3 regions of the Shewanella sp. N2AIL genome follow, and region 2 is predicted to be linked to each of the others. Evidence: predicted binding sites of a transcription regulator. Region 2 holds the regulator's gene; each other region holds the start of a gene.
The links. Region 2 encodes sigma-54, which starts transcription at its own class of promoters, with help from an activator protein. Its sites were predicted from a motif close to GTTGGCACGNNNNTNGNNT; they were not measured.
Positions count from the first base shown of each region.

Region 1: flgA (flagellar basal body P-ring formation chaperone FlgA) is a predicted target of sigma-54. The motif match lies at 2,684-2,702, and genes of this name have one in related genera.
Region 3: MO387_RS16565 (P-II family nitrogen regulator) is a predicted target of sigma-54. The motif match lies at 2,424-2,442, and genes of this name have one in related genera.

Region 1 is NZ_JALBYT010000003.1:141,458-146,852, reverse strand. It holds gene MO387_RS03755 (FlgO family outer membrane protein) at 1-424, shown strand, start outside; gene MO387_RS03750 (LPP20 family lipoprotein) at 421-870, shown strand; gene MO387_RS03745 (flagellar protein FlgN) at 1,013-1,438, opposite strand; gene flgM (flagellar biosynthesis anti-sigma factor FlgM) at 1,441-1,764, opposite strand; gene flgA (flagellar basal body P-ring formation chaperone FlgA) at 1,840-2,547, opposite strand; gene MO387_RS03730 (chemotaxis protein CheV) at 2,753-3,673, shown strand; gene MO387_RS03725 (protein-glutamate O-methyltransferase CheR) at 3,773-4,612, shown strand; gene flgB (flagellar basal body rod protein FlgB) at 4,756-5,160, shown strand; gene flgC (flagellar basal body rod protein FlgC) at 5,163-5,395, shown strand, end outside.
Region 2 is NZ_JALBYT010000011.1:86,510-91,904, forward strand. It holds gene MO387_RS08760 (HPr family phosphocarrier protein) at 42-317, opposite strand; gene rapZ (RNase adapter RapZ) at 304-1,158, opposite strand; gene ptsN (PTS IIA-like nitrogen regulatory protein PtsN) at 1,155-1,598, opposite strand; gene hpf (ribosome hibernation promoting factor) at 1,601-1,888, opposite strand; gene MO387_RS08780 (RNA polymerase factor sigma-54) at 1,917-3,395, opposite strand; gene lptB (LPS export ABC transporter ATP-binding protein) at 3,503-4,234, opposite strand; gene lptA (lipopolysaccharide transport periplasmic protein LptA) at 4,231-4,785, opposite strand; gene lptC (LPS export ABC transporter periplasmic protein LptC) at 4,772-5,332, opposite strand; gene kdsC (3-deoxy-manno-octulosonate-8-phosphatase KdsC) at 5,329-5,395, opposite strand, start outside.
Region 3 is NZ_JALBYT010000031.1:32,316-37,710, reverse strand. It holds gene nrfA (ammonia-forming nitrite reductase cytochrome c552 subunit) at 1-510, shown strand, start outside; gene MO387_RS16575 (putative porin) at 769-1,521, shown strand; gene MO387_RS16570 (hydrolase) at 1,603-2,145, opposite strand; gene MO387_RS16565 (P-II family nitrogen regulator) at 2,490-2,828, shown strand; gene MO387_RS16560 (ammonium transporter) at 2,839-4,089, shown strand; gene MO387_RS16555 (hypothetical protein) at 4,303-4,641, shown strand; gene MO387_RS16550 (hypothetical protein) at 4,769-5,395, shown strand, end outside.

The DNA.
Region 1 (5,395 bases), on a different contig from region 2:
AGTATTAGTGGGTGACATGAATGGCACAAATGCGTTGGCGCAGCAGTTACAGCAAGGATTAATGACGTCGCTCCATAGCTTTCAGTTTAATGTAGTGGATTTAAATTTAGCTGATGGCTTGAGAGTGACGGCTAATGGGGATTTTATTTTGACGCGAGATTGGCAACAATTGTCGAAAAATCTTCCCGTTGAGCATCTTGTTGTATCGACTATGAGCCCAGTTACCAATGGTATGTCGATCAATACTCGGATTGTGAACATAAGTAACAATCGTGTGGTATCGGCCTCTCAAACTTTTGTGACTCAAAAAGAGTTGGCAAACTACATGCAGCCTTCGGAGCAAATTGTGTCACAAAATGGCATCTTATATCGTCAGGCGAGTCCAGGCATGAATGAAGTGCGTGTTTTAGGAGATGGAAAATGAAACGCTACCTTTTAGTTATTGCGGCGCTAATGCTAACTGGCTGCGCTGCTAAAGATAGATATGTGCAATGGGAAGATGTGCCGCCGCCGAGTTTTCCTAAGTTAACGGCCATAGGATATGCGCCCTTAGCGACTCAACCGGCTAAAGAGCAATCACAAAGAGTGTTGATGGCCATGCAAGCATCAAAAATTGTGGCCTATCGTGAATTAGCAGAACAAGTTTATGGGCAGAAAATAACGGCAAACAGCAGTGTCAGTGATTGGATGTTGACGGACGATAATGTTAAAGCGTCGGTTTCTGGCGTGATCCGTGGGGCGCGGGTCGTTAAGAGTTATCCGGCTGGCGATCATTATGTCACTGAGTTAGAACTGGATTTTTCACAGGTATGGGCGCTGTATCAGCAACAGAGTCGTCCACAGCGAGTGAAAGAAGTCACGTATTTCTAGTCATTTCTACATGACTCTATTGAGCCGCGTACTATGCGAGTAGTTATGCGGCTTTTCTTTTTCTGCACAAGTATCAAAGTCTAATCTTTAATCAGAGCAGAGCTTAGAAGCGGGAAATACAGAGTGGGAATTGATGCGCCTGTTAGGCCTTTAAATCATTACCTAAACTTGAGATAGTTGAGGTCTTGCCTTTATCGTTATACGTAAGGCTGGAGGCGTTTCTGCTGGCTTGTAAAGCTTGAGCGAAGCGATTGAGACTGGCTAAATTCATCTCAATTAAACTGGCATTTTGATCGTTCAGTTCTTTGCATTCAGTTAAGGCGTCTTTGACAACGGCCATTTTATGCACGAGTTCGGTTTGCTGAGTGAGTTGAGACTTATCAGTGTGGTTTGCCAGAATATCGTCATTAGTCTTGAGTTCTTTCAGACATTGTGATTTTTCGTTAGCAAGAGAAATCAGTAAATCGGCGTTTTGGTCAACCAAAGCGCCTTTTTCCTTGAGTATGATTTGCTTAAGAACAGCCAAATGGGCGTGTTGTAGATCTACCAGTTTAGCTATTTCAGTCATAGTTACTCTTTATTCAAGTCATTAAGTTCGGCTTCAAAACTTGCAATATTGGCAGCCAACTTTTCAGGGTCAATTTTATAGCGGCCTTCGGCGATAGCCTGTTTAATTTCGGCCACTTTCTTTTGATCAACTTCAGGAAGGCTCGCCATTTTAGTCTGAGCTCCTTGAAGTTGTTGCGCTTGCGCTGTAATCACCACTGAGTCGCTTCTTTGTGGTGTTGTCGATTTTGTGGCAACTTGAGCAGATTGATCGCTGCTAGTTTTAGTTGCACCTGAACGAACTTGTGTGGTCGTTGCAGTGTTGAGTTTGCTAATATCAATTGCCATTTTCGGCTCCAGCGTCGTGTGTACGGGATTTCTTAACTGGGGTATCGGCAGCTTATAAAAAAGCTTTAGATTATTTTACATTCTTACTTCAACTTCGCCAATGCCCGTGACTATAGCATCTAGTTCTTTGTTTGAACTGCTATTTTTGACTCTGATCCGATCGCCTTTATTGCCATCTTGTAGGGCTTCGCCCGCAGTTTTAAGTTCGAATGAGTTAGAACGAACATAAATAGATACCGAGTCGTTTTTACACACGAAGCATAAGTTATTGCTCAATATAGGATAATCCTTCGAGACGCGTCGTTTTACTCGTACACCTGCTAATTTACTTGGGTCATCAAACTCAGCGCCTCGTAAACTATTTTGCTCAATGTAACGGATTTCAACTTGGCTAGGGGAGATGAGTTCGCCAGGTGCTAAGGTTTCAGTTGTGACAACAACGGGGAATAAAATATCCACTCTAACCGAGATATAAATTTGCCAAGGGTAAGCGAGCTCTTGCGTATCGCAGCTGACTTTTAGGGTGTTATTACGGCTAATTTCCCTGTCACTAGCCAATTCAACCTTAATCGGCGACGAACATTGTGACGGCAGCATTCTTGCGTCAACTATTTGCGGCGAAATATCGACTTTGGCATTAGCGGGCACGGATATCTTTTCTGAAATAAGCGCTTTAGCTAATTCTGAGATGGCCGATACGGTGGGAACAATAGGCTCTGCACTCGCAAAAGCGGGCATGAAGAGGGCGAAAACACTAAAAAAACAGACTAAATTTACTTTCATAATGAAGAGACTAGCTTGTAACGCCAGAATGCACCTATACTTTTATCAAGTTCGAAGCTGACCACTGTAATAATAATTTGCATCACTGTCAGAAGATTGACTCAGTTTCGACTATGTTTATCGATAGATAAGACGTAAGCAATTAATATGCCTATACTCAAACGAGTCATAGGGCCGTACATAAACAGAACAACAAGGCAGAGTTATGTCGAGTATTCTTGATTCAGTCAACAAACGAACCCAGCTCGTTGGTCAAAACCGTTTAGAATTGCTGCTTTTTAAATTAAACGGTCGTCAACGGTTTGGGATTAACGTGTTTAAGGTGAAAGAAGTACTGCAGTGCCCGCCACTGACAACTTTGCCTAAACTTAATCCTTATGTTAAAGGTGTCGCGCATATTCGCGGTACGACTATTTCAGTTATTGATCTGAGTGCGGCAACAGGTGGTAGACCTTTAGCGAGTACTGAAAACTGTTTCATCATTATTTCTGAATATAACCGTAGCGTTCAAGGTTTCTTGGTCAGTTCTGTTGAGCGGATTATCAACATGAATTGGGAAGCGATTATGCCTCCGCCGCAAGGTGCCGGTCGTTATTCTTATCTGACGGCTGTAACTGAGATTGAAGGTGAATTGGTTGAAATTCTCGATGTAGAAAAAATCTTAGATGAGATTTCACCGGTTAAAACCGCTATCAGTGAAGAAGCCAATGAAAAGCTGACCCTCGACAGAACCCAGCATTACCATATTATGGTTATCGATGATTCTGCCGTGGCGCGTAAGCAAATTATTCGTTCACTCGAGTCATTGAACTTACAAATTGATACCGCAAAAGATGGTCGAGAAGCATTAGATAAGCTTAAAGAAATCGCCAAAGAAATGGACAATGTTGCCGATGAAATCCCTCTCATTATCTCAGACATTGAGATGCCTGAAATGGATGGTTATACCCTGACCGCTGAGATCCGAGATGATCCTAAGCTCAAGCATATTAAAGTGGTACTGCACACGTCGTTAAGTGGTGTATTCAATCAGGCAATGGTTCAAAAAGTGGGGGCCAATGACTTTATCGCTAAGTTTAATCCCGACGAACTGGCTGCTGCCGTGAATAAACACTTAAGTTTGTAAGTGCAGTAGTTAGTACCTAGATACGCTTTACGCTATAATCTCGACTTTATAACATGATGGTTTCGCACTGATTTTGGTGCTTGCTATAGGATTTAGGATGTGAATGTGCCAAATAAATCACTCGCTGAAGCTGAATATAATCAATTTAGGTTGTTCTTAGAGCAACACAGCGGCATCGTACTGGGTGAAAATAAGCAATATCTGGTGCGCAGTCGTCTAGCTCCTCTGATGGGGAAATATAACCTGCCATCCTTATCTGATGTGGTTAAGCATTCGATGAAGCCAACGGAACGTGCGCTTCGGGCTGAAGTGATCGATGCTATGACGACTAATGAAACCCTCTGGTTTCGTGATCGTTATCCATTTGAGTTATTGCATAACGTTTTGTTACCTGAGTACAGTCGTTTAGGTCGTCCACTTAAGATTTGGTCGGCCGCGTGTTCGTCTGGGCAAGAACCCTATTCACTGGCGATGACGATTCTTGAGTATCAACAAAAGAAGCCTGGTGCGCTTGCGGGTAGTGCGTCAATTCAAGCCACGGATTTATCGCCTTCCATGTTGGAACGTTGCAAAAATGCTGAGTACGATAGTTTGGCATTAGCGCGCGGTTTATCCGAGGAGCGTAAGCGTCAGTTTTTTGATGCTTTGCCTTCAGGCAATATGAAGTTAAAGGATAATGTTAAGCGTTTAGTGAACTTTAGGGCACATAATCTGCTTGAGAGTTATAGCTTACTTGGTAAGTTCGACATTATTTTTTGCCGCAATGTGCTGATTTATTTTGCGCCTGAGGCAAAGGCAAAAATTTTGCGGCAATTCGCTGCCGCTCTTAATCCCAAAGGGATCTTATTTCTTGGTGCTTCTGAATCTATAGCTGGTTTAACGGATGAGTTTGACATGGTCCGTTGTAATCCTGGGATTTATTACCAGAAAAAGACTTAAGTTTGCTTCTTTAAAGAAAATTACCGACATTTGTCGGTAATTTTTTACCCATCACTTGCTCATCCCTATTGTTATTCTCATTATTCCACTATGTTGGCACATGAATTGCTTTATTTCCGTGAGTAACACGAGGAGGCAATTTTATGGCGATCAATTTTGATAATGCACTGGGTGTGCATCAGTACACTCTCGGTATTAGAGCGCAGCGAGCTGAAGTCATTTCGAGCAATATCGCTAACGCCGATACGCCACATTATAAAGCCCGTGATGTTGATTTTTCTGCGGCAATGCAGGCCGCCCGTGGCCAACAACAGCAGCGTAATAGTCTTGAAATGCAAGAGTCAGACAAGCATTTTGGTCTTGCTGAGTTGACGGGTCAATTTGTTAAGTTCCGTGTGCCAAATCAACCCGATACCGGTGATGGCAATACCGTTGATATCCAACAGGAACAATCGGCATTCATGCAAAATGCCCTTGAATATCAAATGTCATTAGGCTTTTTAGACAGTAAGTTTAGTGGCATGAAGAAAGCGCTGAGAGGGGATTAATCATGAGTTTATTTAGCATATTTGATGTTGCTGGCTCGGGAATGTCGGCTCAATCGGTCAGGTTGAACACCACTGCGAGTAACATAGCTAACGCTGATTCCGTCTCGAGTAGCGTAGATAAGACCTATCGTTCCCGTCATCCTATTTTTGAAGCTGAAATGGCCAAAGCGCAAAGTCAGCAACAAGCCTCTCAAGGTGTTGCGGTAAAAGGCATTGTTGAAAGTGATAAACCACT
Region 2 (5,395 bases):
TAATCTGAGTGCCTGTGTGGAACGCTGAGTATGAAATCAAACTAACAGGCTTCGTCAAACTTAGCGTCGATTAAGGCACAAATGGCATCCAAAGCGGGTTCAGCATCTGGGCCTTCGGCGATAAGTTTAATGGTTTTACCCATGCCAGTCTCAAGCATCAATAAGCCGAGCACGCTGGCTGCGGATGCCTGTTTATCGCCTTGTATTAAGGTGATGGTCGCATCAAACTCGGATGCCAGTACCACCAACTTAGTGGCGGCACGGGCATGTAATCCCAGTTTGTTACAGATGGTGATCTGACGTTCAAGCTTTGGCATTATTCAGCTCTCGATGGCGGGCATAAACTTTATGTTTACCGTTACTAAAGCGTTTAGCCAATTGCTCTGCGACGTAAACCGATCTGTGTTGTCCACCGGTGCAGCCAATCGCCACAGTTAAATAACTGCGATTGTTGCGTTCGAGATGCGGCAGCCAAGTTTCCAGTAAATTTTCGATTTGCCAGATGAACTTATTCACGAGTGGTTGACGATTTAAGAACTCAGCCACGGGTTCATCTAAGCCAGTCAATGGACGCAGCGCCAGTTCCCAGTGTGGGTTAGGCAGGAAGCGCACATCGAACATAAAGTCGGCTTCGGTTGGCATACCGTGCTTAAAGCCAAAGGACTCGAAGTTAATCACTAACTCTTTATCGACGCTGCCGAGCAGAATTTGTCTCACTTGATCGCTTAAATCATAGATATTCAGATTCGACGTATCTATGTAGTGATCGACCAGTTTTGACATAGGCTCGAGCAGCTTCCCTTCCAGCTTTATCGCTTCTTGCAAAGAGACTTGGCTCTTCGACAAAGGATGCAAACGGCGGGTTTCGCTGTAACGCTTGAGCAGAATTTTATCGCTGGAGTTAAGGAAGAAGCTGGTTAACTCAGTATCAGGAGGCAGGCTCGCGAGTTGCTTCACTAAGACTTTATCCTGCTCAGGCATATTACGCACGTCGACACTGATGGCGACGAGATCGTTACTGCCTTTGAGTTGCTCAAGCAAAGTGCCGATTAAGGGCAAGGGAAGGTTATCGACACAATAATAGCCGAGATCTTCGAGTACCCTTAGGGCGACAGATTTGCCTGAGCCTGAGCGGCCCGACACTATGACCAGTTTCATCCAGTGATTACCTGATAGAGTTCCGTTTCATCATGCGTCTTGCGTAATTGCTTTAATATTTGCTTGTCGCTCAGCTTTTCGGCCATGCAAGACAAGGTACTTAAGTGTTGCTGACATTGGTCAGCAGGCACCAGTAGTGCAAATAAAATATCAACAGGTTGCTTATCGATAGCATCGAATGCTATCGGCTCTTCACACTTAATGAGTATGGCAATGGGCTGATCTATATCGGCTAGTCGACCATGTGGAATGGCGATGCCGTTACCTATACCTGTGCTCCCCATCTTTTCGCGCGCCACTAGGCTTTCGAATATCTCTTGAGATGAGAGGGTCGGGTACTGGGCAGCGACTAAGTCGCTGATGAGTTCCAGTACCTTTTTCTTGCTGCCCGGAGTGGCGCAGGTAGTGCACTCCGGCCGCAGTATGGTACAAAGTTCCATTATTAGTGTTTTGTTAACTTCTCTTTGTGTTTAATAACCTGACGATCAAGCTTGTCAATCAGGGCGTCTATAGCGGCATACATGTCAGCATGCTCTGAAGTAGCAAAAACTTCACCACCGATAAGATTTATTCTCGCTTCGGCAATCTGTTGCATTTTCTCGACATTGAGCACAACGTGCACATTATTGATCTGTTCGAAATGGCGTTCAAGTTTTGAAAACTTTTCTTCTACATATGCGCGTAACGATTCGGTAATTTCGACATGGTGTCCACTCAGGTTTATTTGCATAGAAACGTCCTCCGATATCCACTGTAGGTTATAAACTTTTACGCTGATTAGAAGGCGGAATGAGCATAGCCTCTCGGTACTTCGCAATGGTTCTGCGGGCTACGTTGATCCCTTGTTCTGCCAGAAGTTGTGCCATCTTACTGTCGCTCAATGGTTTTTTCTGGTTTTCCGCTGCAACCAGTTTCTTAATGAAGGCTCTGATTGCTGTGGATGAGCACTCCCCACCATCGTCAGTACCGACGTGGCTAGAGAAGAAGTATTTTAGTTCAAAAAGTCCCTTAGGGGTATGCATGTATTTCTGTGTCGTCACCCGTGAGATGGTCGACTCATGCATTTCTACCGCTTCGGCAATATCGTTAAGCACCATAGGTTTCATGGCTTCTTCACCGTATTCGAAGAAACCTTGCTGATATTGCACTATGCAATTCGCAACTTTAAGTAAAGTGTCGTTACGGCTTTCTAGGCTTTTGATAAACCATTTAGCCTCTTGCAGATGGCCACGAATAAACTGGCTATCGGCTTGGTTTTTAGTACTGCGCGCCATCGATGCATAATGTTGATTTACATTGATTTTTGGCATGCAGTCTGGGTTAAGTTCAACCACCCAGCGGCCATTCTTCTTCGACACAGACACATCTGGGATGACGTATTCGTCATCGTTGGGCGTAATCAATAAACCTGGGCGGGGATTGAGGGTTTGGATAAGCGCGATGCCGTCCCTTAATTCATCCTCTTTTAATTTAGTCTTACGCATCAACAATCTAAAATCGCGGGCGGCGATCAGATCTAAATGATCTTTGATCAACATGCGGGCATTTTCTAGATGGGGAGTGTCAGCGGCGAAATGCGACAGTTGGATCAGCAGGCACTCGCTTAAATCGCGGGCGGCCACACCAATGGGATCAAAATGTTGAATGCGCTTGAGTACGGCTTCGACTTCGTCGAGTTCGACCTCAGGATTACCCATAGCTTCGAGGATTTCATCAGTGCTTTGGGTGAGATAGCCCTGATCGTCGATGGCATCAATAATGGCGGTAGCAATGGCTAAATCGGTTTCAGAAAACGGCGTGAGGTTTTTTTGCCATTCTAAGTGCTCATACAAGCCTTCACTGGTCTCACCTTGGAAGGGCATATCATCTTCACGACTGCCACCGGGGCCAGAATTAGGGGAGGCGGTGAACACTTCATCCCAGGTGGTGTCCATGGGGAGTTCGTCGGGCATGGATTCTTTGGTTAAGGACTCTGCCGTGTCTATGGTGGAGCTGTCTTTCTCTGGCGGCAGAGTGCTCGATTCACTGAAATCCGTATCGGAAAGCGTTTGGTTTACAGGGTCTTTAGTGGCGTCGAATTGATCCTCTTCCAGCTCGAGAAGGGGATTAGAATCTAAGGCTTGCTGGATCTCTTGCTGCAGTTCTAATGACGACAGTTGCAACAGACGAATGGCCTGTTGTAATTGTGGCGTCATGGTTAACTGTTGACCCAGTTTGAGCTGGAGTGACGCTTTCATGTTACCGCTGATCCCTACGTTATTATTGTTGGATGAGGTCGCTTGTTATCATCTTGAGTGGAGCCCAATGCTGGCACAAATTGCCTTCATTGGCTCCGCTTGATTAACTATAGCCTGAATTGTTCACCTAAGTACACAGCCCTAACTTGCTGATTGTCTAAGATCTCTGCAGGTGTTCCTTCGGCAATCAGGTTTCCGTGACTCACAATATAGGCATGTTCACACACATCTAATGTCTCGCGGACATTGTGGTCTGTGATCAACACGCCAAGGCCACGACTTTTGAGCTGTTCGATAATCTTTTTGATGTCGATAACTGAAATAGGATCGACACCCGCAAAGGGTTCATCGAGCAAAATGAACTTAGGATTTGCTGCTAACGCCCGTGCAATTTCGACACGGCGACGTTCGCCCCCCGACAATGACATGCCTTGGCTGTCACGGATGTGGGTGATGTGGAATTCTTCGAGCAGATGCTCGAGTTGTTCTTCCCTTTGCTCTTTCTTCAATTCTTTGCGCGTTTGCAGTACGGCCATGATGTTGTCATGGACGGTCAGCTTACGGAAGATACTGGCTTCCTGCGGCAAGTAACCTATGCCTTTGCGGGCGCGCAGGTGCATAGGATCTGCGGTTAAATCATCATCGTCGATAAAGATGTGGCCTTTATCGCTTTTAACCAGACCGACGACCATGTAAAAGGTGGTGGTTTTACCCGCACCGTTTGGGCCGAGTAGGCCAACGACCTGACCGGTTTTTACCGTCAGACTGACGTCTTTAACCACTTGGCGACTCTTATAACTCTTCGCCAGATTTTGTGCTCTTAGGGTGATTTGGGTCATTTAGAGTCCTGCTTTTTCACAGGTTTATCCGCTGGCGCGTCTGGTTTGGCATCATCTTGATAGCTTTCTGGCTGAATAATAGTGATCACGCGATCGTCACCACTACCTGTGCTTTCTGCAATCAATTTTTGCTGGATGATGTTATAGCGGATCACATTACCCGTCACTTGGCTACCTGCTTGATCTAACGAAGCTTGGCCTTTCAGTGTCAGGGTGCGGCTCGCCATATCGTAACGAATTTCTTTCGCGCTCGCCGAGGCTGGACGGCCATCGTCTAATACTTGGCTGTACGTCGCAGGGTTACCTGTGGCCACTAAAATTTTGCTATTTTCACCTTCGGCAGAAAATGCACGCAGTTGATCTGCATGGATTTTAATCGAACCTTGGGTGACTTCAACCGGACCAAAGAAGATGATCTGGTTGTTCTTGATATCTGCCGTTTGGCTCACAGCCTTGATTTTGACTTCCTGTTTCAGGTCGTCGACTTTAGCAAAGGCGCTCATGCTCATTATTAGCATTAGGCTGGCAAGTAATACGTTATTTTGCTTCATATGTTCCTACTACCTGACTGGTCAATTGCACTTCTTGCGCGTTGAGGTCGGCATAAAGGCCTTGGCCTTGAATATTAAAATCTTTCCCTGTGACGTAAATGGTGCGGTCAGAGGTCATTATCATCGTATTGAGATCGAGTTCCAGATAACTGGTGGACAAGGTCTGGATCGGTTCTTCTGGGCTAATGGCATCAATAATAACATTGTTTTCTAATACAACCTTGCCCGTTTCCTTGTTTAGCTTGCCCTGATCTGCTCTGAGTTGCCATTGTGCTTTACCTTGGTCTGGATAAACAAGATAAACAGGTTGAGTAAAGTAAGTTTGATTCGTTGAATCATAATGTTCCATGTGTTTCGCCGTCACACGGCTATTGACTAGCCCGTGTTCATTGAACTCAACACTGCGCAGATCTTCAACGATGAAATCTGGGGTATTTTGATCTTTTACTCTGTTATCGGTATCACCGCTGTGTTTGTTCTGCACTTGCCAATAAAGCACTAATGCCGTTCCAAAAAAAGCGATAATCGCGAGTGTCACACGACTCATATACTCATTCCATGGGCCGAAGTGAATTTATTTTGACTGAGTAGCAATAGATCTGTGAGTTCA
Region 3 (5,395 bases), on a different contig from region 2:
TTTGAAGAAACCTGCGCGACGTGCCACAGCCAAAGTAAAGAGTTCTTAGTCGGCTTGACCAACGAACGTAAAGCGAAAGTAAAAGAGCTTAAAGGCCGCGCCGAAGCACAACTGGTGAAAGCGCACTTTGAAGCCGCAGCCGCTTGGAAAGCGGGTGCAACTGAAGCGGAAATGAAGCCTATTCTAACCGATATCCGTCATTCACAATGGCGTTGGGACTATGCGATTGCTTCACACGGCGCTGCTGCTCACGCTCCTGAAGAAGTCTTACGTATTTTAGGTACCGCGGTAGATAAAGCGGCTGATGCGCGGGTTAAATTAGCGCAACTGTTGGCGAAAAAAGGCATCACAGATCCTGTCGCTATCCCTGATATTTCGACTAAAGCTAAGGCACAAGCCGCTTTAGGTATGGACATGGAAAAAATGAATGCTGAGAAAGAAGCATTTAAGAAGGACATGTTACCTAAGTGGGATGAAGAAGCGAAAAAACGCGAAGCCACTTATAAATAATACTTAAGTAGACTTCAAAATAATAAAAAGCTCCTATATAAGGAGCTTTTTTTATATCCTTTATTAAAGGATAAATATTAAATTTTTATTTCAATTCTATATTTTTTGCATTAAGGTGTGCGCCGCTAGGAGAGCAGGTTCGTTTAAATAAAAAATTTAAATGGATATTAATGATAATGGAATAAGCAATGCTGAGATTGTTTCTTCGTTATCTTCATCTTTTACTCCTAGCTTATAATCATATAAGGGAATACTTTGATGAAAAAAATTACCGCGCTTGCAATATTATTAGGTTTCGTAAGTGTTAATGCCGCTGCTGCACAAGATAACTCATTTCAGCATGAAGCAGGCCTAAAATATAGCGCAAATTCTGAAGAGTTCAGCGATGGTCTGTGGAACGCGAATTATCGTTACTACATTAGCCCAGTTGACCAAACTAAAGGTCCTTATGCGCTTAATGGATTTTTAGCTCAAACGTCTAATGTTGGCGTTAATTACAGCAATTATGATGAGTCAGATTTAGATACCATTGGTGTTGATGGCACTTATGTATTTGCTTCTAAATGGTTTATTGCTGCTAACTATCAACGTTCTGAAATCGGCAGTTTTGACTGGAACACTTACGGTGCAGAAGTCGGTTATTACTTCAACGATAGCTCTGCAGTATCTGCTTTCTATAACGATGGCAGCGATAGCATCGAAGAATCATACGGTTTAAAAGTGCGTAGCTTTATTGCACTGCAATCAACCACTGGTGTTGATTTGAGCGCAAACTGGACACATCAAGATTCTGACGACACATTCAATTTAGGTGCTGATTGGTATGTGACTAAATCATGGTCTGTTGGTCTAGGTTATACTGATGATGGTCATGATGATACTTTCGTATTAAAAACCGCTTATTGGTTACGTCTATCTGATAGCTTCTCTGCAAACTTTGAATTAGCTAGAGAATTAGATTCCGATGCTGATGGTGTATTTATTGGTTTAGGTCTGACTGGTCGTTTCTAATTTAATAATTGTAACGATATTTTAATATAAAGGTCACAAGTTAATGTGACCTTTATTATTTTACCCTAAATAAATTTAAGACTATTTTATCAGTTTTAATAATGCCCTAAAGCGCTCGCCTTGGGCCTGATGTTGTAATTCAAATAATAGTGATTCAACGTTCGTTAATAAGGCGCCTCTGGCTGTCATCATCTGAATACCCAGTTGTTTATTCTCAGCACTGCGTGACGAGACGCCGTCTGCGACGAGATGCACCGAATATTGCTGCTCTATAAGGTCACAACAGGTTTGATAAACACACACATGGGTTTCAATGCCCGCCAGTATGACGTGTTTACGATTTGTCTTAGTGAGTGCCTGCGCAAACTCTTCACAGTGCCAACCGCTAAAATGTTGCTTGGCAATGGGGGAGCCGCTTTTCTCTAGCAAGGTTTGAAGCTCAGGACTGGTTGCTCCGAGCTTATCGGGTAGCTGTTCTAACCAGAGTATAGGTATTTCAAATAATTGTGCACCTTGAATTAAGGTCTGTAGTTGTTGGTGCAGCTTGTCACTGTTATCCATGATTTGTGCAAGTTTTCCCTGCACATCGACGATAACGAGAACACATTCTTCAGGTTTTAACATCGGGCCTTCCTTCTGCGCTTGATGATTGTCTTAGTGATGATCTTCGCTTTTGTTTAAGAGCTTGTACTGTGATGCTCAGATTTCATCTCGATTTACGCTTCCCCCAGTAGACCTCAATTTAACCTTGTTACCAATAGGCCTAAGGTCGAATAGCGACTGCACTTAAGCTGCTCACTAAAAGAGTGCGTTGCACTTGTTTGTGCTCGATTATGGTGCATTTTTAACCTTTAAAAATAATCTTATTTAGTTAAATTTTAAATTAATCAGCAAGTTAAATTTTTGGCCTAATGATTGAATTACCTTTGATACAAGTTAATAACAATCGCGTTTTTTTGGAGGTCAGGATGAAACTAGTCAGCGCTATCATCAAGCCGTTTAAGTTGGATGATGTCCGTGAAGCTATCGCCGGAATAGGTATTGAAGGCATGACGGTGACCGAAGTTAAAGGTTTTGGCCGTCAAAAAGGGCACACAGAGTTGTATCGTGGCGCCGAGTATCAGGTGGATTTTTTGCCAAAAGTAAAACTAGAAATTGCCACTAAGGCTGAAAATCTCGACATGTTGATTGAGGCCATTACCACTGCGGCCCATACGGGGAAAATTGGCGACGGTAAGATCTTCGTCGTCGACTTAGAACATGCTATCCGTATCCGTACGGGTGAACTCGATACAGAAGCGCTATAAGGGGCTGATAATGGAAGAATTAACAAAATTAGGTGGCACAGTCACTGAACTACGCTTTGCACTCGATACCTTTTACTTTTTGATCTCAGGTGCTTTGGTAATGTGGATGGCAGCGGGATTTGCCATGTTAGAAGCGGGCTTAGTTCGCTCTAAAAACACCACTGAAATTTTAACTAAGAACGTGGTTTTGTACGCGATTGCCTGTGTGATGTACCTATTGGTTGGCTACAACATTATGTATGTCGATAACACTGAAGGAGGCTGGTTGCCATCGATTGGTACCTTAATCGGTTCTCAATCATCGGATGCGAGCCATGCATTAGAATCTGACTTCTTCTTCCAAGTGGTGTTTGTGGCAACGGCGATGTCAATTGTCTCTGGCGCCGTGGCGGAACGGATGAAGTTATGGGCTTTCCTGTTCTTCTCTGTGGTAATGACTGCGGTTATCTATCCAGTGGAAGGGTATTGGACTTGGGGCCAAGGTTTTATCGCAAAACTGGGCTTTGTGGACTTTGCGGGTAGCGGTATTGTGCACATGACTGGTGCGACTGCAGCGATTGCGGGGGTATTATTACTCGGTGCACGTAAGGGAAAATATGGCCCTAACGGTCAAGTGAATCCTATCCCAGGCTCTAACTTGCCAATGGCAACCTTAGGTATGTTTATTCTGTGGATGGGCTGGTTTGGCTTCAACGGTGGCTCGCAATTAATGGTGTCGGATGCGGCGAATGCGAGCTCAGTGGCAAAAGTGTTCGTTAATACTAATACTGCGGCTGCATTTGGTGCTATCTCTGCGCTTATCGTATGTAAGATGATTTGGGGTAAAGCGGATTTAACCATGATACTCAACGGTATTCTGGCGGGTTTAGTGGCGATTACGGCAGATCCGCTATCACCTTCACTGTTAATGGCGGGCGTGATTGGTGTGGTTGCTGGTGGTTTAGTGGTGTTCTCTATTGTGGGCTTAGATCGCATTAAGATCGACGATCCTGTGGGCGCGATTTCAGTACACGGCGTGGCGGGTTTCCTTGGGTTAATGTGTGTGCCATTATCCAACGCTGATGCTACCATTACTGGGCAGTTGACTGGTGCAGCCTTCATCTTTACTTGGGTATTCTGTTCATCCTTTGTGGTTTGGTATGCGATTAAGAAAACCATGGGGATCCGTGTGACTGAGGAAGAAGAATACAATGGTATGGATGCGTCTGATTGCGGTATCGATGCCTATCCAGAGTTTGTTACGGTTAAAAATGCTGGCTAAGTAAACTGGCAAATTAATTGTGATTCAACTTGATGCCTAGTGTGGATCGAGGGATAGTAAAGCAGAGCTTAGGCTCTGCTTTTTTTATGGATCATCGCAATGGTTGAAGCTCAGGGAGTTTAAGGGTGAAGGTATAAGTCGGTTGCCGCGCATTACTATTGTCTACAGCACTATTTACCTGCACCATTTACTGCAAGAATAAAGGGGTGAACTATGAGCTTACATGCCACAGCTGTCGGTCAATTTACGCGACTCAGCCTTATCGTTATTGCTGGCTTGATATCAGTATCTGCCTTAGCAGGGGAAATCATAGTTAACCGCTCGAGTGAGCCTGTCGATGCCTTTGCTGTGCGTGATCAAGTGCTCAAGGATTTTGAGTGGCAGGAGTCGCTGCGTCGCCAGCAGCAGATCCAAATTCTGCAGGCTTTACCCTTAGGTTGTATTACTGTGATAAAGCCCTATCGCTATTTCACCTGTGGGGAACATAACTATCGGCCATACCATTACCAGCAGCGCGAATTATACATAGAGGTTGATCGACCTTCGCAGTAACTAACGTGCTAAATCACTTGCCGTTATTTTTTAACGATAGCGATTGTCATTTTTTGTAACCATTTTATGTCGTCTTTTTCGCCATTTGTAATAAGCTCAAATAGGAGCTAATGGTGTGGGAGGACATATGTCAAAACTATTCCGAGCCGTATACCTGAGTGCCATCATGGGCGCTGCACTCAGTCAGTTGTTCGCCTGTAGCTCGACGACCATCGAGCCTGATCCCTCTGATCTTGAGTCGCTACTTGCCGATTCACTGTTTTCCCCTATCGTCGATATTCCTTCAGTTGCGGATATTTTTTATTTGCCGCCAGAGGTGGTGACAGACGTAAAGCGTAGCTATGACAAATACACTTTTTCCCATAATAACGCCATGTTAGCCAACGAATGGTTAGCCAGTTATATCAATGCCAGCCAAACCAATAGCGCTAAAATTGATTTTCGCTACCAAGATAACCTGACCCAAATTGCCCGTGAAACCTACGCCCAAAGGGCAGGGAATTGCATGTCCTTAGTGGTCATGACTTCTGCGTTGGCGGATATATTGAATGTGGGCGCTGAGTATCAAGATATCGCTATTGAACCCGTATGGGACAAGCAAGGGGATTTCTATTTAATCAATGGTCATGTGAACTTACGCTTACTTCCGCCCGAGAATTTACATTCAGTCTATGTGTCATCCGCAGCAATCTTAGTGGACTTTATGCCTGAGCGCGCCCTACGAGGGTATGGTAAGACCCGAGTGAATAAGCAA